DNA from 4 places in the Klebsiella quasipneumoniae subsp. quasipneumoniae genome. Region 1 is predicted to be linked to each of the others. Evidence: predicted binding sites of a transcription regulator. Region 1 holds the regulator's gene; each other region holds the start of a gene.
The links. Region 1 encodes PurR, which represses purine synthesis genes. Its sites were predicted from a motif close to CANGCAAACGTTTGCNTG; they were not measured.
Positions count from the first base shown of each region.

Region 2: the regulator PurR is predicted to act here: its motif matches at 3,894-3,911, upstream of purT (formate-dependent phosphoribosylglycinamide formyltransferase).
Region 3: the regulator PurR is predicted to act here: its motif matches at 1,489-1,506, upstream of glyA (serine hydroxymethyltransferase).
Region 4: the regulator PurR is predicted to act here: its motif matches at 4,464-4,481, upstream of pyrC (dihydroorotase).

Region 1 is NZ_CP084876.1:2,287,497-2,294,861, reverse strand. Features, by position in the region: gene sodB (superoxide dismutase [Fe]) at 1-534, shown strand, start outside; gene LGM20_RS11135 (MFS transporter) at 594-1,763, opposite strand; gene cydH (cytochrome bd-I oxidase subunit CydH) at 1,931-2,023, opposite strand; gene purR (HTH-type transcriptional repressor PurR) at 2,316-3,341, shown strand; gene punR (DNA-binding transcriptional activator PunR) at 3,360-4,271, opposite strand; gene punC (purine nucleoside transporter PunC) at 4,384-5,565, shown strand; gene cfa (cyclopropane fatty acyl phospholipid synthase) at 5,860-7,008, shown strand; gene LGM20_RS11105 (riboflavin synthase) at 7,045-7,365, opposite strand, start outside.
Region 2 is NZ_CP084876.1:1,893,466-1,900,830, reverse strand. Features, by position in the region: gene exoX (exodeoxyribonuclease X) at 1-416, shown strand, start outside; gene ptrB (oligopeptidase B) at 420-2,480, opposite strand; gene LGM20_RS09190 (tellurite resistance TerB family protein) at 2,601-3,260, opposite strand; gene LGM20_RS09185 (YebG family protein) at 3,468-3,815, opposite strand; gene purT (formate-dependent phosphoribosylglycinamide formyltransferase) at 3,951-5,129, shown strand; gene LGM20_RS09175 (bifunctional 4-hydroxy-2-oxoglutarate aldolase/2-dehydro-3-deoxy-phosphogluconate aldolase) at 5,188-5,829, opposite strand; gene edd (phosphogluconate dehydratase) at 5,868-7,365, opposite strand, start outside.
Region 3 is NZ_CP084876.1:1,289,058-1,296,422, reverse strand. Features, by position in the region: gene LGM20_RS06460 (DoxX family protein) at 1-63, shown strand, start outside; gene glyA (serine hydroxymethyltransferase) at 119-1,372, opposite strand; gene hmpA (NO-inducible flavohemoprotein) at 1,698-2,888, shown strand; gene glnB (nitrogen regulatory protein P-II) at 2,963-3,301, opposite strand; gene glrR (two-component system response regulator GlrR) at 3,367-4,704, opposite strand; gene qseG (two-component system QseEF-associated lipoprotein QseG) at 4,691-5,377, opposite strand; gene LGM20_RS06430 (sensor histidine kinase) at 5,407-6,828, opposite strand.
Region 4 is NZ_CP084876.1:3,293,322-3,300,686, forward strand. Features, by position in the region: gene murJ (murein biosynthesis integral membrane protein MurJ) at 1-19, opposite strand, end outside; gene LGM20_RS16080 (Gfo/Idh/MocA family protein) at 131-1,042, opposite strand; gene LGM20_RS16085 (YceH family protein) at 1,058-1,711, opposite strand; gene rimJ (ribosomal protein S5-alanine N-acetyltransferase) at 1,721-2,305, opposite strand; gene mdtH (multidrug efflux MFS transporter MdtH) at 2,534-3,742, shown strand; gene LGM20_RS16100 (lipoprotein) at 3,856-4,416, shown strand; gene pyrC (dihydroorotase) at 4,542-5,588, shown strand; gene dinI (DNA damage-inducible protein I) at 5,662-5,913, shown strand; gene bssS (biofilm formation regulator BssS) at 6,217-6,471, shown strand; gene solA (N-methyl-L-tryptophan oxidase) at 6,598-7,365, shown strand, end outside.

The sequences.
Region 1 (7,365 bases):
CCGCACATTTCCGCAGAAACCCTGGAATACCACTACGGTAAACACCACCAGGCGTATGTCACTAACCTCAACAACCTGATCAAAGGCACCGCGTTCGAAGGTCAATCGCTCGAAGAGATCGTGCGCACCTCTGAAGGCGGCGTTTTCAACAACGCGGCGCAGGTCTGGAACCACACCTTCTACTGGAACTGCCTGGCGCCGAACGCCGGCGGCGAACCGGAAGGCGAGCTGGCGGCCGCGATTGCCAAATCCTTCGGCAGCTTCGCAGAGTTTAAGGCCAAATTTACCGACGCCGCGGCGAAAAACTTTGGCGCTGGCTGGACCTGGCTGGTTAAAAATGCCGACGGCAGCCTGGCTATCGTCTCCACCAGCAACGCGGGTACCCCGCTGACCACCGACGCGAAGCCGCTGCTGACCGTTGACGTCTGGGAACATGCTTACTACATCGACTACCGCAACGCCCGTCCAAGCTATCTGGACCACTTCTGGGCGCTGGTTAACTGGAAGTTTGTTGCCGCTAACCTGGCCGCATAAACGACAAACCGCAGCAGAGTGACCCCTGCTGCGGTTTTTTTTACACCCTTCCCCACCGTTTATGACTGGCTGGCAAAGGCCTCCTCCGGCTGCGCTCGTCCGCTAAACCAGACCAGCAGCAGCGCCAGACCGGCAATAATCGCGCCCATCACCGGCACAAACGCATATCCCAGTCCGCCGGAGATCACCGCTCCGCCGGCGGCGGCGCCCAGCGCGTTGCCCAGGTTGAACGCCCCGATATTCACCGAAGAAGAGAGACCCGGCGCCTCATGCGCCACGCGCATCACTCGCATCTGCAGCGGCGGCACTACCGCAAAGGTGGCTGCGCCCCAGACGATCATACTGATAGCCGCACCCGCCTGGGATTGCGCCAGCAGCGGTATCGCCAGCATGATCGCCATCAGCAGCAGTAGAAAGCCTTTCAGCGTGCGGGAGACCGACCGGTCGGCGAATTTGCCGCCCAGATAGTTGCCCAGCGAAAAACCAACACCAATCAGCACCAGCATCGCGGTGATAAACAGCGATGAAGCATGGGTCAGCGTATTCAGTACCGGCGAAATGTAGGTATACAGCGTAAACATCGCCCCGGCGCCCAGCACGGTGGTCAGTAAGGCAGAAAGCACCTGCGGCCGTAACAGGACCGAAAGCTCTTGTTTGACATCCGGCCGCTCGCCCGCGCTGCCCTTCGGCAGGGAGAACCACAGGCTCACCATCGCCAGCAGGCCTAACCCCGCGGTGGCGAGGAAGGACATCCGCCAGCCGATGGTTTCTCCAAGCCAGGTCGCGGCAGGCACGCCGCCGATATTAGCGATGGTGAGGCCCATAAACATGGTGGCCACCGCGCTGGCCTGCTTGTGCTTGGGCACCACGCTGGCCGCCACCACCGACCCCAGGCCAAAAAAGGCGCCGTGATTGAGGCTGGTAATAATGCGCGACAGCAGCAGCGTGGTGTAATCCGGCGCAATGGATGACAGCAGGTTGCCGACGGTGAAGATCCCCATCAGAAAAATCAGCGCATTGCGTCGGGCGCGATGGGACAGCAGCAGGGTCATCAGCGGCGCGCCGACCATGACGCCGATGGCATACGCACTGATCAGCATTCCCGCTACCGGTATCGAGACGTCCACGCCCTTGGCAATCACCGGCAGCAATCCCATCGGGGAGAACTCGGTGGTCCCGATGCCAAAGGCGCCGATCGCCAGCGCGAGTAAAGGAAAGTTGATTTTCATTCAATGACTCCATCAGACCGTCAGGGAGGACGGCATAACATCAGAAGTCAAAAGCATGACATCAATCACAAAAAAACAAAAGTGAACGAAATGACAAAAGATTTTTGCAGAATTGATAATAATGGCGGGATACGGGGAGGAGGCCGCGCTCCTCCCTCATCGGAACATTAGTGCAGTATGGCGGTCAGGCTGAATGCGACGATCACGCCGAGGGCAATAATCGTGGTGATCAGCGAAAACTTTAAATTGGTATCCATCATTTTTCCCTCTTGTTATCCCCACACCAAAAGTGAGCTTGCTCATTTTTGCACAAAAAATCGCAAAAATCTTCCGGGATTTAGGGCGATGCACATTTTTGCTCTTCCACTTTGCCCCAAGATCGGACAAAATCCCACGCTAATTTAAAAGCGTATCGGCCATTGACCCCTTCCTGTCGTTCTGTGTCGTTTTCCCGACGTGATGCAATGTTGAAAATTGTATTCAGGGTGTGTGTAGGCAAACGTTTACGTATCGATGATCAGGCGATCAGGTCAAGGCATGGAGTGAGATGTAATGGCAACTATTAAAGATGTAGCGAAGCGCGCAAACGTTTCCACTACAACTGTATCACATGTAATTAACAAAACCCGTTTCGTTGCCGAAGAGACGCGCAATGCGGTATGGGCGGCGATTAAAGAGCTGCACTACTCGCCGAGCGCCGTGGCCCGCAGCCTGAAAGTCAATCATACAAAATCGATTGGCCTGCTGGCGACCAGTAGCGAAGCCGCCTATTTCGCTGAAATCATTGAGTCCGTTGAAAAGAGCTGCTTCCAGAAGGGCTATACCCTGATCCTCGGCAACGCCTGGAACGACCCGGAAAAACAGCGGGCCTATCTGTCGATGATGGCGCAAAAACGCGTCGACGGTCTGCTGGTGATGTGTTCCGAATACCCGGACTCCGTCCTGAGCATGCTGGAAGAGTATCGCCATATTCCGATGGTGGTGATGGACTGGGGCGAAGCAAAAGCCGACTTTACCGATGCGGTAATCGATAACGCCTTCCAGGGCGGGTATATCGCCGGACGTTACCTGATTGAACGCGGTCACCGCGAAATCGGCGTGATCCCGGGCCCGCTGGAGCGCAACACCGGCGCGGGGCGACTGGCCGGCTTCATGCAGGCGATGAAAGAGGCGCATATCAGCGTGCCGGAAAACTGGATTGTACAGGGCGACTTCGAGCCGGAGTCCGGCTACCGCGCCATGCAGCAGATCCTGAGCCAACAACACCGTCCAACGGCGGTCTTCTGCGGCGGCGACATTATGGCGATGGGCGCTATCTGCGCCGCGGATGAAATGGGGCTGCGCGTGCCGCAGGACATTTCGCTGATCGGTTATGATAATGTGCGCAACGCCCGCTATTTCAGCCCGGCGTTAACCACCATTCATCAGCCGAAAGATTCGCTGGGTGAAGCCGCGTTCAATATGCTGTTGGATCGTATCGTCAACAAGCGCGAAGAGTCGCAGTCTATTGAAGTGCACCCTCGGCTGGTCGAACGCCGCTCGGTGGCGGATGGCCCGTTTGTCGACTATCGTCGCTAAAGCACTGGCGGGCGCGGATCACTCCGGCGCCCGCAGCCACTCCCGATTCAGCGTGTCGCTGTCCCCCAGGTAGTCCAGCATCCAGTTTAACGCCGGCGAAGCATCATTCTGCTGCCAGGTCAGACAGCAGGCCGCATCCGGAAACGGATTTTCCAGCGCCAGCGCGGTCCACTCGCCGCGATCCACCCATGGCCGGGCGAAATGGCTTGGCACCATGCCGACGCAGAGCCCTGCCGACAGACAGGTAGCCGACGATTCCCAGTCGGGGACCACCACCCTCTTCTGGTTATCCAGCAGCCACGTTGTCCGTTTGGGCAACGAACGCGAGGTATCTTCCCGCACCAGCGACGGCCAGTTGCGCAGGACATCGTCGCTCAGCGGCCCCGCCATCTTCGCCAGCGGGTGATCGCTCGCCACCACGCAGTCCCAGCTCAGCATCCCCATATCGCGGAACGCATAGCGGCCCCCAACCGGAATAGAGCGCGTTGCGCCAATCGCCAGCTCCACGCGGCCGTCGGCCAGCGCATCCCATACGCCATTGAACACTTCCTGAAAAACGATCAGCTCGACGTCGGGAAAATGGCGATAGAAATCCACGATCATCTGGCGCATCCGCGCGGGTTTCACGATATCGTCCACCGCGATCGACAACTGCCCGCGCCAGCCGTTGGCAATTTGCTGGCACTGCTGGCGGGTGATCTGCATTTTTTTGATAACAGAGCGCCCTTCCTGTAAAAACCAGACCCCGGCGGGGGTCAGCTCCACATCACGATGACGGCGCTCAAACAACGGGACGGCCAGCCACTCTTCGAGCTGACGCACGGTATAGCTGACGGCGGAAGGCACCCGATGGAGCTCCTGCGCCGCCGCGCTAAAGCTGCCGTTACGGGCGACGGCATCAACCACTTCCAGAGAGTATTCAGACCACATTTTCTGCCTGCAAAATTTTTGAATGCATGTGACAAATATTAGCGTTTCACAAGCCACAATGCACTCCCTACACTCTGCGGCATCGTACCTGTACTCCAAAAATGAGAACGTTATGTCACAACCTGGGAAAGGATTTTTAGTCTGGCTGGCCGGCCTGAGCGTGCTGGGCTTTCTGGCCACCGATATGTACCTGCCGGCATTTGCCGCCATGCAGCAGGATCTCGACACCTCCGCCGCATCCATTAGCGCCAGCCTGAGCCTGTTCCTCGCCGGCTTCGCGCTGGGCCAGCTCTTCTGGGGGCCGCTGTCAGACCGCTACGGGCGCAAACCGGTGCTGCTGAGCGGCCTGGCGATTTTCGCGGTCGGCTGCCTGGGGATGCTGTGGGTGCAGAACGCCACGCTTATGCTGGCGCTGCGTTTTCTGCAGGCGATTGGCGTCTGCGCCGCGGCGGTTACCTGGCAGGCGATGGTGACCGATTACTATCCCGCCCAGCGCACCAACCGCATCTTCGCCACTATTATGCCGCTGGTAGGACTGTCCCCTGCGCTGGCCCCGCTGCTGGGCAGCTGGCTGCTGGTGCACTTCGAGTGGCAAGCCATCTTCGCCACCTTGTTTGCCATCACTCTGCTGCTGATGCTGCCTGCCCTGCGCCTGAAGGCCGCCGCTAAGTCGGCCACTGTGGCTGAAAAGAAAATCACTTTTCTGGCGCTGCTGCGCTCCCGGGAATACAGCGGCAACGTCCTGATCTACGCCGCCTGCTCCGCCAGCTTCTTCGCCTGGCTTACCGGTTCGCCGTTTATCCTTCATGAGATGGGCTACGGCCCGACCGCCATCGGCCTGAGCTATATCCCGCAGACCATCGCTTTTCTGGTGGGCGGCTATGGCTGTCGCGCGCTGCTGCAAAAATGGTCCGGGCAACAGATGCTCCCGTGGCTGCTGGTGGTCTTCGCCGTCAGCGTCGCCGCCACCTGGCTGGTGGGTCTGCAAACGCATGCCTCGCTGGTGGCGTTGATGATCCCGTTCTGCCTGATGGCGGTGGTCAACGGCGGGATATACCCCATCGTGGTCGCTCAGGCGCTGAAGCCTTTCCCGCAGGCAACCGGCCGCGCGGCGGCGCTGCAGAACACCCTCCAGCTTGGCCTGTGCTTCCTGACCAGCCTGCTAGTCTCCGCGCTGATCGCCACGCCGCTGCTGACCACCACCAGCGTGATGCTGGTCTCTATTTTGTTAGCCGGAGTGGGTTATCGCCTGCAGCAGACGCCAGCGCTGGCGGCCCACTCTTCCCACGCCTGACGCCCGTCGCCAGTGCCCGGACCAGTGGTTAGCACGCTAAGATATTTTTATTGAAAGCCAGTACTTAGCGTCCTATACTGGATCCGGGTTCACATAAATAAAGAATATTTAACAGATTAACGGATGCAGGATGCCTCCGTTTCACCATGGAAGGCCTTTCGGCAAGGGTTATCTCCCTTCCTCTGTTCTACGTCGGATAGCGACTTCACGGATTATCCGTGAGATTTCTCACAAAGCCAAAAAAGCGTCTACGCTGTTTTAAGGTTCTGATCACTTGGGCGTGATGGAGAAGCTATGAGTTCATCGTGTATAGAAGAAGTAAGTGTACCAAATGATGACTGGTACCGGATTGCAGCTGAATTGTTGGGCCGTGCGGGAATTGAAATCAATGGCTCCGCGCCGTCAGACCTGCGGATTAAAAACCCTCTTTTTTTTAAACGCGTATTGCAGGAGGGGTCGCTGGGTTTAGGCGAAAGCTATATGGACGGCTGGTGGGACTGCGAGCGTCTGGATATATTCTTCCATAAAGTGCTCCGCGCCGGGCTGGAAAAACAACTCCCTCACCATTTCAAAGACACACTCCGCATCGCAGGCGCTCGCCTGTTTAACCTGCAAAGTAAAAAACGCGCCTGGATCGTCGGCAAAGAACACTATGACCTCGGCAACGATCTTTTCAGCCGGATGCTGGATCCCTACATGCAATATTCCTGCGGGTACTGGAAAGAGGCGCAGACCCTCGAAGCCGCGCAGCAGGATAAGCTGGATCTCATCTGCCGTAAGCTGGAGCTCGAGCCAGGCATGCGAGTGCTGGATATCGGCTGCGGCTGGGGCGGTCTTGCCGAATATATGGCGCGGAATTACCAGGTGAGCGTTGTCGGCGTGACCATCTCCGCCGAACAGCAAAAGATGGCCCAGGCGCGCTGCGATGGCCTTGACGTGGATATTCGTCTTCAGGATTATCGCGATCTGCACGACAGCTTCGACCGCATCGTCTCCGTCGGCATGTTCGAACACGTGGGTCCCAAAAATTACGCCACCTACTTTGAGGTCGCCGATCGTAATTTGAAACCCAACGGCCGCTTCTTACTGCACACCATCGGTTCCAAAGTCACCGACCATAACGTTGACCCGTGGATCAATAAATATATCTTCCCCAACGGCTGCCTGCCCTCGGTACGGCAGATCGCCGATGCCAGCGAGAAGCACTTTGTGATGGAAGACTGGCACAACTTCGGCGCCGATTATGACACCACCCTGATGGCCTGGTATGAGCGTTTCCTCGCCAGCTGGCCGGAAATTGCCGATAACTATTCTGAGCGTTTCAAACGCATGTTCAGTTATTACCTGAACGCCTGCGCCGGCGCCTTCCGCGCCCGCGACATTCAGCTCTGGCAGGTGGTGTTCTCGCGCGGGATTGAACACGGACTGCGCGTCGCCCGTTAAAAAACACTCCCCCGCTCACCGGCGGGGGATTTTTTGTCAGGCTTCACTGACCTTAGCCGCGACCTCTTTCGCCGCCAGCACGCGTTCAACCGTATCGACAACCGCCTGGGTTTGCGGGTCGATCTCGATATTGACGCGGTCGCCCAGCTTCTTCGCCCCCAGCGTGGTCCGCTGCAGCGTCTCCGGAATAAGATGCACGCAGAATCGGGTTGCCGTCACCTCACCTACCGTCAGGCTGATGCCATCGATACCGATGAATCCTTTATAAAGGATATATTTCATCAGCGTCGGATCCTGTACTTTAAACCAGATCTGACGGTTATTTTCGGAAGTGAGGATCTTCACGATTTCCGCCGT
Region 2 (7,365 bases), 390 kb from region 1:
CCAGCTTCGATCGTCGGGTGTTACCGGAGATGCATGGCGAGTGGATCTGTACCATGAAGCTGGCCCGCCGGCTGTGGCCGGGGATCAAATACAGCAATATGGGGCTCTATAAATCACGTAAGCTGAACGTGGCCACGCCGCCGGGGCTGCATCACCACCGGGCGCTGTATGACTGCTATATCACCGCTGCGCTGCTGCTGGATATCATCAACGTTTCCGGCTGGACGCCTGACGAAATGGCCGATATCACCGGTCGGCCGGCGCTGCTCACCACCTTCACCTTCGGCAAATACCGCGGTAAAGCCGTCGCCGAGATTGCTGAAAACGATCCAGGCTATCTGCGCTGGTTATTCAACAATCTCGACCGCATGAGCCCCGAGCTGCGCCTCACGCTCAAGCATTACCTCGGGGAATAGCCCCTACACTGCCGCTTTCCCCGGCAGTGTCCCCTGCGCCAGGGCGATGAAAAAGGCGTACTCCAGCGCCACTCCCTCATAGCTTTTAAAGCGCCCGGATTTTCCGCCATGGCCGGAGTCCATATCGGTGCAGAGCAGCAGCAGGTTATCGTCGGTTTTCAGTTCACGCAGTTTCGCCACCCACTTCGCCGGCTCCCAGTATTGCACCTGGGAATCGTGCAGCCCGGTGGTCACCAGCATATGCGGATACGCCTGCGCCTTCACGCCGTCGTAGGGGCTGTAGCTTTTCATGTAGTGGTAATAGGTTTCATCCTGCGGGTTCCCCCACTCTTCAAATTCGCCGGTCGTCAGCGGAATGGTCTCATCCAGCATGGTGGTCACCACGTCGACGAACGGCACCTGAGCTATTACGCCGTGGAACAGCTCTGGACGCTCGTTAACGGCCACCCCCATCAGCATCCCGCCGGCGCTGCCGCCCATGCCATAGCAGAGCCGCGGGTCGCCGTACCCCTGGGCCAGCAGCGCGTCGCAGACGTCCAGATAGTCGTTGAAGGTATTTTTCTTACACAGGAATTTTCCATCCTCATACCACTGCTGGCCCAGCTCGCCGCCGCCGCGAACGTGGGCGATAGCGTAGACAAAGCCCCGGTTGAGCAGGCTCAGCCGGCTGGCGCTGAAATCGGCATCGATACTGTCGCCATACGAGCCATAGCCATAGACCAGCAGCGGATTGCTCCCTTTACGAAAATGGTCGCGATGATAGACCAGCGAGACCGGGACTTCGACGCCATCGCGGGCGGTTACCCACAGGTGCTCGCTCTGATAGCAGCGGGTGTCCAGCCCCTTAACCTCCTGCTGCTTGATCACCCGTCGTTCGCCGGTATCCATATCCAGCTCAAACAGGGTGTCGGGCGTGGTCATCGAGGAGTAGCCGTAGCGCAGGCGCGACGTTTCAGGCTCCGGGTTATAGGCAAGCCAGGTGACATAGGCCGGATCGTCAAAGGCGATCCCTACCACCTCCCGGGTCCTGCGGTTAATCTGCCGCAAACTGGTCAGGCCGCGCTGACGCTCCTCGACGACCAGCCAGTCGGTAAACAGGGTAAATCCTTCGAGCATCACGTCGTGACGCGGCGGGATCAGCGTGGTCCACTGCCCTTCATCGCGCAGCACGGTACGGTAGAGGCCAAAATTCTTCCCCTCCCGGTTGGATCGCAGATAAAAAGCGTGCTGATAGTGATCGAGGCTATATTCATGATCTTTACGCCGCGGCAGGAAGCAGACCGGCTCGGCGTCTGGCAATTCGGCGTTGAGCAGCAGCACTTCGCTGGTGGTGGCGCTGGAGAGATAGATCACCACGAACTGCTGGGATGTGGTTTTATGCACGCTGACGTAGAAGGTCTCATCTTTTTCCTCATAGACCAGCGCGTCGCTCTGCGCCGGCGTCCCGACGGTGTGGCGCCAGACCTGATAAGGAAGCAGCGTGGTGGGATGTTTACGCACATACCACACAAAGCGTGAATCGTTGCTCCAGGCAAAGCCGGAGGTGACATTTTCCAGGGTCTCCGGATACCACTCGCCGTTGCTGAGGTCGCAAAAGCGCAGCCCGTACTGGCGGCGGGAGAGATAATCTTCCGCCACCGCCATCAGCTGGTTGTTGGGCGCAATGCCCAGCCCCCCCAGGGTGTAAAACTCGCTTTTCGCCGCCCGCTGGTTGGCATCAAGCAGGATCTCCCACTCGTCCCACTCCTCTTTCAGCACCGACTGGCGCTGGTAGATAGCGTATTCGCAGCCCGGCTCGTACACCTGACGATAGCGAAAGCCGTTTTTGCTGTAGGGAGCCGAGACTTCCCGCTGCGGAATGCGGTCGATAATCTCTTTCAGCAGACGCTCCTGCAGGCTGAGCTGCGAATCCATCACTTGTTTGCCGTAGGCGTTTTCCGCGTGCAGATATTCCAGCACATCAGGCCGCGCGCGTTCATCGTCGCGCAGCCAGTAATAGTTATCGATGCGTGTATCGCCATGCAAGGTCATGGCGTGAGGGATCCGTTTGGCTTTAGGTGGCATGTTATTCTTCTGCTGCTTTTTCGTGACACAAGAGCATTCAGGCCGCAGGGTGGCGCCTGAATGATGACGTGTCTATAAGGGTGGCAAAAGACGCGGGCGATGCAAGCGAAACGTGATAATTTAAACGCTTAGCGCCTGTTTTTGTGACTGGATATCCTGTTCGATGTCGGCCCGGACATCTTTTGGCAACGCCAGGGCCTCACCCAGGGCGTTGAGATAGCTGCGCTCCATAAAGTGGTCGATATCGATCACCGCGCAGCTGACGTAGTAGATCTCCAGCGCCTCCTGCGGGTCAACGATGCCCTCGGCGAGACGCTGCGGATCCAGCGGCTGAGCCAGCGCCTGGTCGATCAGGACCCGGGCCTGAACGTCAATATTGGCCTCCCGAAGCTGGGCTTCAATCTTCGCCCGCTCGTGATCGTCGATATGCCCATCGCTTTTGGCGGCAAACACCAGGGCGGTGATCAGCCGCACGCTGCGCGGATCGACATCCGCCGGCGCCGCAGCCGTCTCTGGTGTCGGGGCGGGTGTGTTCTGAGCGCGCATTTTCTGCTGATACTTGTTCCACAACACAGTACCCGCTACTGCCCCACCGCCAGCCAGCAGCGCGCTGGTGCCATATTTCGCCAGCAGCTTGCGTGACGATTTGCTGGCCACCAACAGCCCTGCCAGCCCGCCGATGGCGCCGGGCAGCAGGGCGCTCCCTTTTGACGATTCGCCGGACGGCGACGCGCCCTGCTGTCCGAGCAGCGACTGCAGTTGATTTAACCAGTTAGCCATGGTTTTCCTCTCAGGTGACAAACACTGTTATCAGCCTAAACGACGCGATGTCAGGAAATGTTAGATATGGCTAAAGATGCGCAAAGGTGCGCGCGGCGGCGGTACCGGGTCCAACCCACCAACCGACCAACCGACCAACCGACCAACCAGCCCGCCAGCCCGCCAGCCCGCCAGCCCGCCAGCCCGCCAGTGGCTAACCGCCAGCCATCAGGCCGCTTTGGCTTTCCGCGTTTTGGCAGCCGGCGCGGCGGCATCTTCCGCCGGGGTAGCCTCTGCGTCCGTTGACGGCGCGGGAGCATCGTGCGCAGTCGCATCCTGCTCCGGCAGTTTGCCGGCGCGCAGGATATGCTGCAGCGCCTCTTTACGCTCCGCCAGCCACATCGCCATGATATCGCGCTGGGCATCGTCCATTTCCAGCGGCGATGCTACCAGCCAGTCATTCAGCACCTCTGCCAGATCGAGCATTTTGTCGTAAGCGTCGGCCTCTTTTTTGCTGGCAAAAGACATTTTTTCCTCACCTTCGCGGATCACCACATATTTAATTTCAACCGCCATGCTGCAGCCTCTCGACACTGTATTTTTATACAGTATAACAAATTTCCCTTCCGGACTCAACTCACGCGCGTAAAGACAGACGCAAACGTTTTCGTTTATAATCGACCGCATCTTTTTTTACTGCGGAAGAGAGTTATGACTGTATTAGGCACCGCGCTGCGCCCGGCAGCCACCAAAGTTATGCTGTTAGGCTCCGGCGAGCTGGGTAAAGAAGTCGCCATTGAATGTCAGCGTCTGGGCATTGAAACTATCGCCGTCGACCGCTACCCCGATGCCCCGGCGATGCAGGTCGCCCACCGCGCCCACGTCATCAATATGCTGCACGGCGAGAGCCTGCGCGCGCTGATCGAACAGGAAAAACCTGATTACATCGTGCCGGAGATCGAAGCTATCGCCACCGATACCCTGGTCGAACTGGAGCAGGCCGGGCAGAAAGTGGTCCCCACGGCGCGGGCAGCGAAGCTCACCATGAACCGCGAAGGCATTCGCCGTCTGGCGGCGGAAGAGCTGCAGCTCCCCACCTCCAGCTACCGTTTCGCCGACAGTGAAGACGCCTTCCGCGCGGCGGTCGCGGAGATCGGCTTGCCGTGCATCGTCAAACCGGTGATGAGCTCCTCCGGTAAAGGCCAGAGCTTTATTCGCTCGGCTGACCAGCTCAGCGAAGCCTGGCGCTACGCCCAGCAGGGCGGCCGCGCCGGCGCCGGGCGGGTGATCGTCGAAGGGGTGGTGAATTTCGACTTTGAAATCACCCTGCTCACCGTCAGCGCCGTCGATGGCGTGCATTTCTGCGCCCCGGTCGGCCATCGTCAGGAAGATGGCGATTATCGTGAATCCTGGCAGCCGCAGCAGATGAGCGACCTGGCCCTTGAACGCGCTCAGGATATCGCCCGTAAGGTAGTGCTGGCGCTGGGGGGGCATGGCCTGTTCGGCGTGGAGCTGTTCGTTTGCGGCGACGAGGTGATCTTCAGCGAAGTCTCCCCGCGCCCGCACGACACCGGAATGGTGACGCTTATTTCGCAGGATCTCTCGGAATTCGCTCTGCACGTTCGCGCCTTTCTTGGGCTGCCCGTCGGCGCCATCCGCCAGTATGGCCCAGCCGCTTCCGCGGTGATCCTTCCGCAGCTGACCAGCCAGAACGTCAGCTTCGGCCAGCTGCAGTCGGCCGTCGGAGCTGGCCTGCAGCTGCGTCTGTTCGGCAAGCCGGAGATTGACGGCACCCGTCGTCTGGGGGTGACCCTCGCCGTCGCCGATTCAGTGGAAGAGGCCGTGGCGCGGGCTAAAACCGCCGCCGCGGCGATTATCGTCGAAGGATAAATAATAAAAAAACCCGGTCGCGTTGCCGCTGACCGGGTTGTTGACCTTGAGGCGCGGTTTACTTCGCGCCTTCCACCGCTTCACGCGCCAGGGTGGTGATGCGATCGTAGTCGCCAGCTTCCAGGGCGTCGGCCGGCACCAGCCAGGAACCACCGATGCACAGCACGCTGTTCAGCGCCAGGTAATCACGGTAGTTGGCCGGGGAGATACCGCCGGTCGGGCAGAAACGAATGTGACCGAACGGACCAGCAATCGCCTGCAGCGCTTTCACGCCGCCGTTGGCTTCCGCCGGGAAGAATTTAAACTCTTTCAGACCGTACTGCATGCCCAGCATCAGCTCGGAGACGGTGCTGATCCCCGGGATCAGCGGAATAGTGCCGTCTTCGGTCGCCGCTTTCAGCAGAGATTCGGTCAGCCCCGGGCTGATAGCGAACTGCGCGCCGGCTTCTGTTACCGCTTTCAGCTGCTCGACGTTGGTAACCGTGCCCGCGCCGACAATCGCGTCCGGCACTTCTTTAGCAATCGCGCGGATCGCCTCCAGGGCACACTCGGTGCGCAGAGTCACTTCCAGGACGCGCACGCCGCCCGCGACCAGCGCTTTCGCCATCGGTACCGCGTGTTCCAGCTTTTTCACTACGATAACCGGGACAACCGGACCGGAGGTGAGGATTGCTTCTGCTGTTGTTTTCCAGTTTTTCATCAGGATTTTCTCTCGCCAGATCTAGAAATTTAATCGTCTTAAAAAGTGATGCAGGTTGCGCCCTGCTCCGCGCCAGAGAGCTTCTCACGCAGCGCCCCAAACATCTCCCGACCGGTTCCTACGCGCGACGCGCTGAGGTCAGGGATATGCGGCTGACGCGCCGCCAGTTCGGCATCGTCCACCAGCAGCGTCAGTTCCCCCGTCTGCCCGTTCACGCGAATAAGATCGCCATCGCGCACTTTCGCCAGCAACCCACCATCATAGGCTTCAGGCGTGACATGGATGGCTGACGGGACTTTACCGGAGGCGCCAGAGAGTCGGCCATCGGTCACCAGCGCTATTTTGAAACGGCGGTCCAATAATACACCAAGTGGCGGCATAAGTTTATGTAATTCTGGCATCCCGTTCGCTTTTGGCCCCTGATGACGGACCACCACCACGCAGTCTTTGTCCAGCAGACCCGCTTCAAAGGCCGGCAACACGTCGTGCTGGCTCTCGAACACCACCGCCGGCGCTTCGATCACCTGGTTCTCTACCGGGACTGCCGAGGTTTTCATGACCGCACGGCCGAGGTTACCGCTCAGCACTTTGGTGCCGCCGTGACGGGAGAACGGTTTCTCGAACGTCGCGATGACCTGATCGTCAAGCGGCGCCGTCGCGCCTTCCCGCCAGTCCAGCTCGCCGTTGTTGAGCCACGGCTCGAGGGTGTAGCGCGACAGGCCGAAGCCGGCGACGGTGTGAACGTCCTCATGCAGCAGGCCGCCTTTCAGCAGCTCGCGCACCAGAACCGGAACGCCGCCCGCCGCCTGGAAATGGTTGATATCCGCCGGGCCGTTGGGGTAGAGGCGCGCCAGCAGCGGCACCACGTCTGACAGGTCGGAGAAATCATCCCAGTTAATGATGATGCCCGCCGCGCGGGCCATCGCCACCAGGTGCATGGTGTGGTTGGTGGAACCGCCGGTCGCCAGCAGCGCCACAATGCCGTTGACCACCACTTTTTCGTCAAACATTTTGCCCAACGGCATCCACTCGTTGCCATTGCCGGTCATGCGGGTGACCTGGCGCGCGGCGGCGGCGGTCAGCGCTTCCCGCAGCGGGGCATCCGGATGGACGAAGGACGATCCCGGCAGCTGCATGCCCATAAACTCCACCACCATCTGGTTGGTGTTTGCCGTACCGTAGAACGTACAGGTCCCCGGAGCGTGGTAAGAAGCGGCTTCGGACTCCAGCAGCGCCATGCGGTCAACTTTGCCCTCTGCGTACAGCTGGCGAATGCGAACCTTCTCTTTATTAGGCAGGCCGCTGGCCATCGGACCGGAGGGAATAAAGACCGACGGCAGGTGGCCGAATGAGAGCGCCGCCATGGTCAGTCCGGGCACAATTTTATCGCACACGCCGAGATACAGCGCGCCATCGAACATGTTATGCGACAGGCCGATGGCCGCGGACATGGCGATCACTTCGCGACTCAGGAGAGAGAGCTCCATGCCGTCCTGTCCCTGGGTCACGCCGTCGCACATCGCCGGCACGCCGCCG
Region 3 (7,365 bases), 1.0 Mb from region 1:
GCCGGCGCTTTCCTGCTGCTGGCGGTAACCGGCCCCGGAGCGATTTCGCTCGACCGCCGCTAATCCCCAGACGCAAAAAAGGCCGCAAACGCGGCCTTTTTGATGTCAACGCTAACGCTTACGCATAAACCGGGAAGCGGGCGCAGATATCCAGGACTTTGCCTTTCACGCGCTCAATGACCGCGTCGTCATTGATATTGTCCAGCACGTCACACATCCAGCCAGCCAGCTCTTTGACTTCCGCTTCTTTAAAGCCGCGGCGAGTCACTGCCGGAGAACCGATACGGATACCGGAGGTTACGAACGGGCTCTTCGGATCGTTCGGCACGCTGTTTTTGTTGACGGTGATGTTGGCGCGCCCCAGGGCAGCGTCAGCTTCTTTACCGGTCAGGTTTTTATCCACCAGGTCCAGCAGGAACAGATGGTTCTCAGTACCGCCAGACACCACTTTGTAGCCGCGGTTCAGGAACACTTCCACCATTGCTTTGGCGTTTTTCGCAACCTGCTGCTGGTAAACTTTAAACTCTGGCTCCATCGCTTCTTTCAGCGCCACCGCTTTCGCTGCGATAACGTGCATCAGCGGGCCGCCCTGCGCGCTTGGGAATACCGCAGAGTTCAGTTTCTTGTACAGCTCTTCGCTACCGCCTTTCGCCAGGATCAGGCCGCCGCGCGGACCCGCCAGGGTTTTGTGGGTGGTGGTGGTCACGACGTGAGCATGCGGAACCGGGTTCGGATACACGCCAGCGGCAATCAGGCCTGCCACGTGCGCCATGTCGACAAACAGGTATGCGCCGATGCTGTCAGCGATTTCACGCATTTTTGCCCAGTCAACGATACCGGAGTAAGCGGAGAAACCACCGATGATCATCTTCGGTTTATGTTCCTGTGCCTGCTTCGCCATGTCGTCATAGTCAATTTTGCCGGACTCATCAATACCGTAAGGGATGATGTTGTACAGTTTGCCGGAGAAGTTAACCGGAGAGCCGTGAGTCAGGTGGCCGCCCTGCGCCAGGTTCATCCCCAGCACGGTATCGCCCGGCTGCAGCAGCGCGGTGTAGACGGCAAAGTTAGCCTGGGAGCCGGAGTGCGGCTGGACGTTAGCATAGTCAGCGCCGAACAGCTCTTTCGCGCGGTCGATAGCCAGCTGCTCAACCACGTCGACATATTCGCAGCCGCCGTAGTAACGCTTGCCCGGATATCCTTCAGCATATTTGTTGGTCAGCTGAGAGCCCTGCGCCTGCATCACGCGCGGACTGGTGTAGTTTTCGGAGGCGATCAGTTCGATGTGCTCTTCCTGACGTACTTTTTCCTGCTCCATAGCCTGCCACAGTTCGGCATCATAATCGGCAATGTTCATTTCACGCTTTAACATCCGCATCTCCTGACTCAGCTAACAATAAAATTTCGGCCTAAAAAGGCGGTCCGATTGGACAACGGCCCACAGTATAACCGAATCATTCTGTGATAACAGGTCTTGACAAAGGATTTTACGCAAACGTTTGGCTCCGCATGACACAAGGCTTTGAGCAATAACGCCTCTCTCAGTATCAACGGATTTCTTTTCAGGATTGTGATGCAAATTCTTCATGTTGTAACTGCAACGGCGGAAAGTGTTAAAGAACCATTTACAACGCAGGGTTATTTCCTTAAGATGCATTTAAAATACATCATTAAGGTAACACACAAGGAAGCACGCTATGCTCGACGCTCAAACCATCGCTACGGTCAAAGCCACCATCCCCCTGCTGGTAGAGACTGGACCAAAATTAACCGCCCATTTCTACGATCGTATGTTTGCGCATAACCCGGAGCTCAAAGAGATCTTCAATATGAGCAACCAGCGCAACGGCGACCAGCGAGAAGCGTTGTTCAACGCCATTGCCGCCTACGCCAGCAATATCGATAACCTGCCCGCCCTGCTGCCGGCGGTGGAAAAAATCGCCCAGAAACACACCAGTTTCCAGATCAAACCGGAGCAGTACAACATCGTGGGCAGCCATCTGCTGGCGACCCTCGATGAAATGTTCAGCCCGGGTCAGGAAGTCCTTGATGCCTGGGGGAAAGCTTACGGCGTGCTGGCGAACGTCTTTATCGGCCGCGAAGCCGAGATCTATCAGCAAAACGCCAGTAAAACCGGCGGCTGGGAAGGGACCCGCGCGTTCCGCATCGTGAAGAAAACCCCGCGCAGCCAGCTTATCACCAGCTTTGAGCTCGAGCCGGTCGACGGCCAGCCGGTCGCCGATTACCAGCCTGGCCAGTATCTGGCCATCTGGCTGAAGCCGGAAGATTTCGAATATCAGGAAATTCGCCAGTACTCCCTGACCCGCAAAGCGGACGGCAAGGGCTACCGCATCGCGGTTAAACGCGAAGAAGGCGGCCAGGTTTCCAGCTGGCTGCATAACCATGCCAGCGAAGGCGATGTGGTCTATCTCGCGGCGCCGGCCGGGGACTTCTTCCTTAACGTTGAACAGCAGACGCCGGTCACTCTGCTCTCCGGCGGCGTCGGGCAAACGCCGATGCTGGCGATGCTGGATGCGCTGGCGAAGAGCCGCCATCAGGGTCAGGTGAACTGGTTCCATGCGGCAGAGAACGGCGACGTGCACGCCTTCGCGGACGAAGTTAAAACGCTGGGTGAAACCCTGCCGAAGTTTACATCTCACGTCTGGTACCGCAGCCCGAGCGAAGCGGACCGTGAATCCGGCGCGTTTGATAGCGAAGGTTTGATGGATTTAACGGCCCTGGCCGGCAAGATCGGCGACCCGCAAATGCAGTTCTATCTCTGCGGCCCGGTGGCGTTTATGCAGTTTGCCGCGAAGCAGCTGGTAGATCTGGGCGTGAGCAGCGGCAACATTCATTACGAATGCTTCGGGCCGCATAAGGTGCTGTAAGCCCCGACGACGCGGGGATTTGTAGGCCGGGTAAGCGCAGCGCCACCCGGCAATACTACAGCGAGCGGCGAGCGTTAAATCGCCGCGTCGTCTTCTTCGCCGGTACGGATACGAATCACGCGCGCGACATCAAAGACAAAGATTTTACCGTCACCGATTTTGCCGGTCTGCGCGGTACGGATGATGGTATCCACACAGGTATCGACGATATCGTCGGTCACCACGATTTCAATTTTCACTTTCGGCAGAAAATCAACCATATACTCCGCGCCGCGGTAGAGTTCGGTGTGCCCTTTCTGGCGGCCAAAGCCTTTCACTTCCGTTACCGTCATCCCGGTGATGCCGACTTCGGCCAGCGCTTCACGCACGTCATCCAGTTTGAAAGGTTTAATAATCGCATCAATCTTTTTCATGGTGTTCCTGTCTTAGTCGCGTAACCGGTTGCTTACCGTATCATAACTTGCGCTATGTTGCGGAGCTACTCTTTAAAGTCGTTGGCGTCGAGCTCATGGCGCGACAGCAGCTTATAGAATTCAGTGCGGTTGCGTCCAGCCATCCGCGCGGCGTGGGTGACGTTGCCCCTGGTAATCTGCAGCAGCTTGCGCAGGTAGTTCAGCTCAAACTGATTGCGCGCCTCCACGAAGGTCGGCAGGGCGGTGTTCTCGCCCTCCAGCGCCTGCTCCACCAGCGCATCGCCGATCACCGGCGACGAGGTCAGGGCCACGCACTGCTCAATCACGTTCACCAGCTGGCGCACATTGCCCGGCCAGTTGGCGGCCATCAGCCGCTTCATCGCATCGCTGGAAAACGCCCGAACGAACGGCTTATGGCGATCGGCGGACTGACGCAGCAGATGGTTGGCCAACAGCGGAATATCTTCCGTGCGTTCGGAGAGCGGCGGGATCTTCAGGTTAACCACATTGAGGCGATAGAACAGATCTTCGCGAAACTCGCCGCGGGCCATCGCCTTCGGCAGGTCGCGGTGGGTGGCGGAGATGATCCGCACGTTGATCTCGATATCGCGGTTGCTGCCGAGCGGGCGTACCTTACGCTCCTGCAGGACGCGCAGCAGCTTCACCTGCAGGGCGACCGGCATATCGCCGATCTCATCGAGAAACAGCGTACCGCCTTCGGCGGCCTGGAATAACCCTTCGCGGTTGCTGACCGCGCCGGTAAAGGCGCCCCGCGCATGGCCGAACAGTTCGGACTCGAGCAGCTGTTCCGGCAGCGCGCCGCAGTTAATCGCCACGAACGGCTTGTCATGACGCGGGCTGGCGTTGTGGATCGCCTGGGCGACTATCTCCTTCCCGGTCCCGCTCTGGCCATTAATCAGCACGCTAACGTCGGACTGCGCCACCATCCCGGCCTGCTCGAGCAGGCGCAGCATCAGCGGGCTGCGGGTGACAATGGCCTGACGCCAGGCTTCGTCGGTGGCTGGCGAGCGCTGCTCCAGCGCCTCATCAATGGCTTGATACAAGGCGTCTTTATCAACCGGCTTAGTCAGGAAGCTGAAGACGCCCTGCTGGGTGGCCGCCACCGCGTCGGGGATCGAGCCATGGGCGGTGAGAATGATCACCGGCATGCCGGGCTGCCCCTTCTGGATCTCACTGAACAGCTGCAGACCGTCCATTTCATCCATCCGCAGATCGCTAATCACCAGATCCACCTTCTCACGCCCCAGCACGCGCAGCGCTTCCGGGCCGCTCTCGGCGGTGACCACACTATAGCCTTCGCTGACCAGCCGCATGCCCAGCAGCTTCAGCAGCCCCGGATCGTCATCCACCAGCAGCAAACGCGCCGGTTTACGGATCGTCATGGATCACCTCCGGCACTTTTTCGCTGCCGAAATTGCCGCCCGGCTTGCGGCTGGAGAGCTGGCGTTCAATATCGGTCAGATTCTCCAGCTTACGGGTGGTCAGCTCCAGCTGTTCGCGCAGCGACTGCTCCTGCTGGCGCAACGTCTCCAGCTCGCTATCGCTGGACTGCTGAAGCTTCGCGTAGCGGGCTCGCTCCTCCACCAGCTGCAGCTGACGGGTCTGCCCGTCGCGCCAGAGCTGATACAGCGGGCGGACCTGAACGGCGATTTGCGGGCTGAAGGTGTCGAGACGCGCCACCAGCCCGCGGCGCTCGTCAGGGGTAATTTTGGCATCGGCAAGCAGAATGCCGCGGCGGAACGCGTCCTGCCAGCTGTCGTCGGTATGGCGTTTCGCCTCCGCTCGCGCCTGCGCCGGCGCGAGACGATCGGCGCAGTCAATGCCCCGCAGCCAGTAGAGGGGGTTTTTGTCGCTGGCATCGCTGCTGTGCGCCCAGATATCGGCGCAGTCCACCGCGACAAAATCGGCCACCTGATGCTGCGCCTGCCCGGGGGCGGCGGCACCTTCCGCACTATGCGGCGAGAAGCCGGCGGAACACCCCGCCAGCGTCAGACAAGCAATGCCTGAGAGCAGCCATCCGCTAAGGGAACGGCGCCAGGCCAGGAATTGGGACATAGTTCCCCGATATCGATTCATTAGTTGGATTATTCCGGCGCTGAGGGAAGCATAATGCGAAAACAGACCTGCCCGGCGGGGGCGTCAACCAGACTGAGCTCCCCTTGCATCTGACGGACGCAGTCGCGGGCGATGCTTAACCCCAGTCCACTGCCTTTCACGGCCCCTTTACGCTGGTGACTCCCCTGGTAAAAGGGCTCAAAAATCATATTCTTTTCCGCGGCCGGGATCGGTTCGCCGCTGTTGGCGACATCAATACGCACCTGCTCTCCGTGCCGGTAGCTATGGATACGAATGTTACCGGATTCAGCGCCATAGTGCACCGCATTGGAGTAGAGATTATCCATTACGCTTATCAATAGCGCAGGCTCTGCCAGACAATGCCGCGCCTGCAGCGCCAGCTCGGTATGCATCAGTTTAGCCCGCGCGGGCAAACTGTGCGCCGCCACGACGTTTTCCACCAGCTCCACCAGGTCCACTTCTTCCCGGGCTACCGGGCCGTCGGCCTGTTTGCGGTTGTAGTCCAGCAGCTGTTCAATCAGCTTTTGCAGGTTGCGGCTGCTGCTGTCGAGGATCTCGACGATCTCCTGCTGCTCCGGCGTCAGCGGCCCGGCGACACGGTCGGCCAACAGCTCGGTGCCTTCACGCATACTGGCCAGCGGGGTTTTCAGCTCATGCGACAGATGGCGAAGAAACTGATGTCGCTGCGACTCCAGCCATGCCAGGCGCTCGCTGAGCCAGATAATGCGCTTGCCCACCGAGCGCAGCTCGCGCGGGCCGGTAAACAATGCCGCGTCGTCCAGCGACTTCCCAGCCCCCAGCTGGTTGATCATTCTTTCGATGCCTTTCACCGGGCCGATGATCATGCGGGTAAAAAGCAGCACCAGCGCCAGGCTCAGCAGAAACAGCACCAGCGCCTGCCAGCCGAAAAACTGGCCGCGCTCGGCAATCTCCTGCTGCAGCTGCTGGCCGCGGGAATAGACCACCGCCCGGGTCGCCTGGACCATGTCGCTGTTATTACTGGCGAACACTTCCAGTCTGGCGGCTGCCTGGGCGTCGGGGCCGCTGTTGTTACACTGCAGCTGCGCCAGATCGCTGACATCCTGGCGCAGCGCCTGCCAGAGCTTCTCGTCCGGCAGCACGCCGGCGTGCGCGTCCAGCATCTGGCTGTAGCGCTGCCGCTGGTTTTGATAGACGCGCGCCAGCGTCGGATCGTCCAGCACGCAGTACTGGCGATAGCTGCGCTCCATCTCCAGCGCGGCATTGATCATCGCCTCGCTGCGGCGGGCATCGACCAGCGTAGTGCGGTTGATATGCGCCGCCTGGGCGCTGAGGGCATTGAGGCTCTGCCAGGCCTGCCAGGCCAGCACCAGCAACGGCAGCAGGATCAGCACAAAGGAGAGCGTCACCAGTTGACGCAGCGAACGGGGAAAAAGAGAGAGTCGCTTCAAGGGTGTGGTCTCAATCATTAGCTCTGGTCGATGCTAACTGAGGAGCGCGGCGGAGAAAAGCGATACCCGTCGCCACGGCGCCGCAGAAACAACAAAGCCAGGCGCAAGGCCTGGCTTTGTTGAGAAATGAGGCGGTGCCTTACTCGACGTTTCGCCCGATGTCTGATAAAGCCAGGCTGTTATCAGGAGTTGGACGGCAGGCACCTGTTTGTGCGTCATTCGAAGTTTATGTAGCGCGTCCCGAAGGGGCTGACATAAGAAGGTGAATGAGCCACTGGTTAATATTATGCATGAACTATGCCATCTTTCAAAACATTTTATTAACACGTTGATATATATGACTTTCACCATAAAATCCAACCATTCCAGCGCTGTATACTTTTTATCCATAATGTCGCCAATTAGCGACACTAAATATGCCCCAGTTTACTCATCATTTAAATCAATAACTTAAGTGTCGCCTTTTGACGACACCGCAATATGCCAGTTGTCGGTGATTCCCGACACCCTGGCGTGCCGGCCGTCACAGATAAAAAA
Region 4 (7,365 bases), 1.0 Mb from region 1:
GTGATTTTAAAAGGTTCATTACGCTGTTATTCCAAACCCTGGAGTAAAACGCCCGCAAATGCGGGCGCTGGAAAGTGGCGATAGTCTACCGGGTTCAACATGAATTACTACTGTCAGTTGTTACAACGGATTATTCGCTGATGGCGTCGCGCCAGAGTTTGTCGACCACCCGCTGAGCCAGCAGCGCCTGTTCGCCTGAAGTTTCAGGAACGGTCTGATTTTGCACGCATTCGATAAAATGGCGCGCGCAGCCGACAAAGCCGCGCTGCTCCAGGGTGGTTTGCCAGCCGGCGACCGGGCGCTGGACCACGCCGTGACCGCACTCTTCCTGCCATTCGCGCATCTCGCTGACGGCATATAGCCCGCCATCCGTCACCGCCTGCACCCACTCGCGCTGGCTGCCTGCGCGGCGGTGCATGCTGGTGGTGACCTGCAGCCGGGGCGAACTGAACTGGTGTTCGGCATAGAGCATCTCGCCCTGCGGAGTGATCTGTAGCGCGCCACCGCGCAGACGCGCCTGACCGTCGGCCAGCCATAGCGCGGTATCCACCACGTGTAGATAGTCATCAAGCAGGGTAAAGCGCAGATCGTTGCCCACGCTATCGCTGCGGTGCTTATCCATCCGCAGCGAGGCCGCCTCGCCCAGCCGTCCCTTCAGCTCCCGGTAGAGCGGTGCGAAGCGGCGATTGAAACCGACCATCAGCGTCAGACGCCGCCGCGCCGCCAGCTCGACCAGCATCTCCGCCTCACTCAGCTTGTCCGCCAGCGGTTTGTCCACGCAAACATGAACCCCGGCATTCAGCAAATGTTTCACCACTTCATAATGTGAAGCCGTCGACGTATGGACAAAAACCGCATCGCACTGCGCCGCCAGAGCATCCAGTGATTCAGCGTAGGGGATCCGCCAGGTTTCGCAGACCCGCAGCGCCTTCTCTTTTCCCGGCGACCAGGCCGCCTGCAGCGTCCAGCTTTCCGCCGCCCCCAGCACCGGCAGCCACGCTTTCTGCGCAATGCCGCCTAAGCCAACCATTCCGATGCGCAATCTTGTCCCCACGTTTTAGTCCCCCAGATGGTGTAACAGCGAATCGAGGCGCGCTTTCAGCTCCGCCACCTCGCCTTCCAGCGCTTCAACCCTGGCTCGCAGATCGTCATCCTCTTCCAGCGGCGCGAGTGCTTCCACCGTCGTGATCAGCGTATCCATCTCGTCGCAAAACAGATGCATATAGCGGCTTTCCCGTTTTCCCGGCTCCCGGGGCAGACGGGCGACGAAGGGACCATCTTCGCGGGTCGCCAGCCCTTCCAGCACGCTTTCCACTTCCGCCATGTCGCTGAACTCATGCATCCGCTGCGCCCGACTGCGTAATTCACCCGGCGTCTGGGCGCCGCGCAGCAGCAGCGTCGTCACCACCGCCACCTCGCCGGCGCTGAGCTTCAGATCGCCAAATTCGGAGTTGCAAAAGCGCTGCTCATACTTGGTTACCCGATTGCCGAATCCGCTGACCGTGCGCAGATAGTGGCGTTTCACCAGGGTATCCAGCAGCGTCTGGACCTCGCCTTCGCTCAGCGACATCACCGGCTCGCGGTTGGTTTTCTGATTGCAGGCGGTCACGACGGCGTTCACCGACAGCGGATACTGCTCGGGCGTGGTGACCTGCTTTTCCAGCAGACAGCCAATGACGCGCGCTTCATGCGCGGTTAACTGATATTTCATCCTCTCTCCTTAACGTCCCGCTGACCAGTCCGGCGTCGTTAGCGCCGTCAATACATGGTCACGCCACTGCCCGTCGATCAGCAGGTAATCTTTGGCGTAACCCTCTTTTTCAAACCCCAACCGCGCCAGCAGCGCGCCGCTGCGCTGATTATGCGGCATATAGTTGGCCATAATGCGATGAATATGCTGCGTACGCTGCATATAGCGAATCGCCGACGTCAGCGCTTCAAACATCAGCCCCTGCCCCTGCCACTTCTCGCCAATAGAGTAGCCGAGATAGCAGGCATGGAATGATCCACGCACCACGTTGGAAAAGTTCGCCACGCCGACGATCTCCTTTTCCTCCGGATCGAGCAGCGCGAAATAAAAAGCAGACCCCTGTTTATGAAACTCGGCGATCATCGACAGACGCGCCTGCCATCCGGAAGGATAGCAGTGGCTGTCGTCACGAACCGGCTCCCAGGGTTTTAAGAACGCCTTATTCTCGGCGTAATAATCGGCCAGACGCCAGGCGTCACGATCGTGAACCAGGCGCACCACCAGCCGGTCCGTCGTCAAACGCACCTTCGGCACGTTACTGCGATAGCCAAACATTTCCTTTTCAGTCCCCCTGACTTCATTCTTGCTGCCTTCACTATACCTGTCCTGCGCGACGGTGTGAAAACAGCAACATACCATTTTCTGCGCCATCTCCTCTTTTCGATGAATAGCCTCAATCGAACTTGCATTTTGATAAAAAAATATTGTCGCAAGGGCGCTGGGAAAAGCAGCAGATTGCCCGCAGAATATCCACGCTTATCTCTATTTTTCCCTGGAGGGGAAATGTCCCGCGTCTCGCAGGCAAGGAGCCTGGGTAAATATTTCCTGTTAGTCGATAACATGCTGGTCGTGTTGGGCTTTTTTGTCGTCTTCCCGCTGATTTCCATCCGCTTTGTCGATCAGATGGGCTGGGCGGCGCTGATGGTCGGCATCGCGCTCGGCCTGCGCCAGTTGGTGCAGCAGGGATTAGGTATCTTTGGCGGCGCTATCGCCGACCGCTTCGGCGCCAAACCGATGATCGTCACCGGTATGCTGATGCGCGCCGGCGGCTTCGCGGCGATGGCCGTCGCCCATGAGCCGTGGGTGCTGTGGTTCTCGTGCATACTTTCCGGGCTCGGCGGCACGCTGTTCGATCCGCCGCGGGCGGCGCTGGTGGTTAAGCTGGTGCGCCCGCATCAGCGCGGCCGCTTTTTCTCCATCCTGATGATGCAGGATAGCGCCGGCGCGGTGATTGGCGCGCTGCTGGGCAGCTGGCTGCTGCAGTATGATTTCCGCCTGGTGTGCAGCGCCGGCGCCGCGCTGTTTATCGCCTGCGCGGCATTTAACGCCTGGTATCTGCCGGCATGGAAGCTCTCGACGGTGAAAACGCCGATCCGCGAGGGGCTGGGCCGGGTGCTGCGGGACAAGCGCTTCGTCACCTATGTCCTGACGCTGACGGGCTATTACATGCTGGCGGTGCAGGTGATGCTGATGCTGCCGATCATGGTGAATGACATCGCCGGCTCGCCGGCCGCCGTGAAGTGGATGTACGCCATCGAAGCCACCATTTCGCTGACCCTGCTCTATCCCATTGCCCGCTGGAGCGAAAAACGTTTTCGCCTTGAGCACCGGCTGATGGCCGGTCTGCTGGTGATGACTCTGGCCATGCTCCCCATCGGCATGACCAGCAGTTTGCAACAGCTGTTTACCCTGATCTGCCTGTTTTACATCGGCTCCATCATTGCCGAACCCGCCCGGGAGACGCTGGGCGCCTCGCTGGCGGACGCCCGGGCGCGCGGCAGCTATATGGGCTTCAGCCGCCTGGGGCTCGCCTTTGGCGGCGCGCTGGGATATGCGGGCGGCGGCTGGCTGTTCGATGCCGGTAAGGCCGCGGGTCAGCCCGAGCTGCCGTGGCTGATGCTCGGGGCCATCGGGGTTATCACCTTCCTGGCGCTGTGGTGGCAGTTTAGTCCGAAACGCTCTGCCTCCGGCATGCTGGAGCCGCGGACCTGATGCGCGCGGCGGCGGTTTCTCCTGCTTTCAGCCTATTCTGCTGGTATCGAGGGTGCTGACAGGTCATGATGCTTTGTGTCAGGATGAATGAAGATATGAGCCAGAGGACCCCCATGAAAAAGATTTTGATCGCCGCCGCGCTGATTGTCAGCGGCCTGCTGAGCGGCTGTAATCAGCTGACCCAATACACAGTAAGCGAGCAGGAGATTAACCAGGCCCTGCAGAAGCGAAACCATTTTGCCAAAGATATTGGTCTGAAAGGCGTTGCCGACGCCCATATCGAACTGCAGAACCTCACCAGCGCCATCGGGCGCGAGGAGCCGGGCAAAGTCACGCTGACCGGGATCGCTAACGTCGACCTGAACTCCCTGTTCGGCACGCAGAAAGCGACGATCGATCTGAAGCTCAAAGCGCTGCCAACCTTTGACAGAGAGAAAGGCGCCATCTTCCTGCAGGAAATGGAGGTGGTGGATGCCAAAGTGGCGCCCGAGAAACTGCAGTCGGTCATTCAGGCCCTGCTCCCCTATCTGAATCAGTCGCTGCGCAGTTACTTCAGCCAGCAGCCTGCCTATGTCCTGCGTGAGGACGCCAGCACCGGTGAAGCGCTGGCGAAGAAATACGCCAAAGGCATAGAGGTGAAGCCGGGCGAGATTGTCATCCCCTTTACCAATTAATCTCCAGGGCGCCGCGGCGCCCTCAATTTTTTACGGAAATGAGTGCAAAGGAAAACGTTTACGCTTATCCTTAGTGCCCGGCAAAAAACAGCCCTGATGACTGAACCTATTAGCCGGAGCCTTCCATGACAGCACAATCCCAGGTATTGAAAATCCGCCGCCCAGACGACTGGCATATCCATCTGCGTGATGACGATATGCTGAAAACCGTCGTGCCTTATACCAGTGAGTTTTATGGCCGGGCGATCGTGATGCCGAATCTGGTGCCGCCTGTCACCACCGTCGCGGCGGCTATCGCCTATCGCCAGCGCATTATGGACGCCGTCCCGGCCGGGCACGATTTTACCCCGCTGATGACCTGCTATCTGACAGACTCCCTCGACCCGGCGGAGCTGGAGCGCGGCTTTAACGAAGGCGTGTTCACCGCCGCCAAGCTTTACCCGGCCAATGCCACCACCAACTCCAGCCACGGCGTCACCAGCACCGACGCCATTATGCCGGTGCTGGAGCGGATGGAAAAACTGGGGATGCCGCTGCTGGTACATGGCGAAGTCACCCACGCCGAGATTGATATTTTCGACCGCGAAGCGCGCTTTATTGAAACCGTGATGGAGCCGCTGCGCCAGCGCCTGCCCGGCCTGAAGGTGGTCTTTGAGCATATCACCACCAAAGATGCCGCCGAGTATGTGCGTGACGGCAATGAACTGCTGGCGGCCACTATCACCCCGCAGCATCTGATGTTCAACCGTAACCATATGCTGGTCGGCGGTATTCGTCCTCACTTATACTGCCTGCCGGTACTCAAACGCAATATTCATCAGCAGGCACTGCGCGAACTGGTCGCCAGCGGCTTTAGCCGCGTCTTCCTTGGCACCGACTCAGCGCCGCACGCCCGCCATCGTAAGGAAGCCAGCTGCGGCTGCGCCGGCTGCTTCAACGCCCCGACCGCCCTCGGCAGCTACGCCACCGTGTTTGAAGAAATGAACGCTCTGCAGCACTTTGAGGCCTTCTGCTCGCTGAACGGCCCGCGCTTTTACGGTCTGCCGGTCAATGAAAGCTATGTTGAACTGGTGCGTGAAGAGACGACCGTCGTCGACAGTATTGCGTTGCCCAATGACACCCTGGTGCCGTTCCTGGCAGGTGAAACCGTCCGCTGGACCATGAAGCGATAAAAAACGCGGCCCCCTGTTGTCAATGCTCACCAGATACTGTATAAATAACCAGTATCAAACACAGGGGGCAATTATGCGCATTGAAGTCTCTATCGCCAAAACGACCGCCTTACCCAACGGCGCGCTGGAAGCGCTGAATAACGAACTCTCTCGCCGTATCGCCGAACAGTTCCCGGCCATCGACAGCCAGGTGAGCGTCCGCTACGCCACGGGCAATCAGCTCTCGGTGTTCGGCGGCCTGAAAGAAGACAAAGACCGGATAAGCGAAATCCTGCAAGAAACCTGGGAAAGCGCGGACGACTGGTTTGTCCACGACCTCTCCTGAAGCATGGCGGGATCCAGTTACTCTGGTTTGCTCCCTCATTGTGCTTTTCTTTGCCGGGTCGCCCCGGCTTTTTTATCCTCTTCTCATGTTCAGAATATTCCTGATTATTCTGCTTAATATCGACTAAAATGGCCGTTTTGCACGCTTATCTTGAGTAAAAAAGCGGCAAAACAAGAAAATCATGCTGCCTTTCATTTAATTTCTCGAGTTTATTCTTGATCCCTGATATAATTAACTTGCTTCAAAAAACATGCATTAAACCTCGAGAATTGTTGTCTTTTAACATATGAATAAGGGGTTATGATGGAAAAAAATAATGAAGTCATTCAGACCCATCCCCTCGTCGGATGGGACATCAGCACCGTTGATAGCTACGATGCGCTGATGTTGCGCCTGCACTACCAGAACCCCGCTCAAGAAAACAGTCATGATGCTGAGATAGGCCAGACGCTATGGCTAACGACGGACGTCGCACGTCAGTTTATTTCAATCCTGGAAGCAGGCATTGCGAAAATTGAATCTGGCGAATACCAGGAAAACGAGTACCGCAGACATTAACGCGGCACGCGGAATGACTTAACAATAAGCTTAACAGGCACCTGCGGGTGCCTGAATTATTTTCGGGCTTGTATAAGCACAGGGAGTTAATTACCCTGCTAACAAGGCAATTACCCGGAACTCACCATGCAATACGATCTTATCATTATCGGCAGCGGCTCCGTCGGCGCCGCCGCTGGCTATTATGCGCGTCGTGCCGGACTCAATGTTCTGATGACCGATGCCCATCAGCCTCCTCACCAGGAAGGCAGCCATCACGGCAGCAGCCGTCTTATCCGTCACGCCTATGGCGAAGGTGAAAAATATGTTCCGCTGGTGCTGCGCGCCCAGCAGCTGTGGGATGAACTGGCCGAGATCAGTGGCGAAGCCGTGTTTGAACGCACCGGCGTCATAAACCTCGGCCCCGCCAGCTCCCCTTTCCTCGCCAACGTTGCCGCCAGCGCCCGTGCGTTCCAGCTTGAGGTGGTAGAGCTGGATGCCCAGGCCGTGATGCAGCGCTGGCCGGAGATACGCCTCCCCGATGACTATCGGGCGATTTTTGAACCCGCTTCCGGCGTACTGCGCAGCGAACTGGCCGTGGAAACCTGGATCCGTCTGGCGCGGGAAGCGGGCTGCGCGCAGCTATTCAACTGCCCGGTCTCGGCTATTCATCACCATGCAGATGGGGTCACCATCGATACCATCGACGGTGAATATCATGGTAAAAAGCTGCTGGTCAGCGCCGGGACCTGGGTCACCCGCCTGCTTCCGGACCTTCCCATCCAGCCGGTACGCAAGGTGTTCGCCTGGTACCAGGCCGATGGCCGTTACAGCAGCAAGAATCACTTCCCGGCCTTCACCGGCGAGTTGCCCAACGGCGATCAATACTACGGTTTCCCGGCGGAAGATAACGAG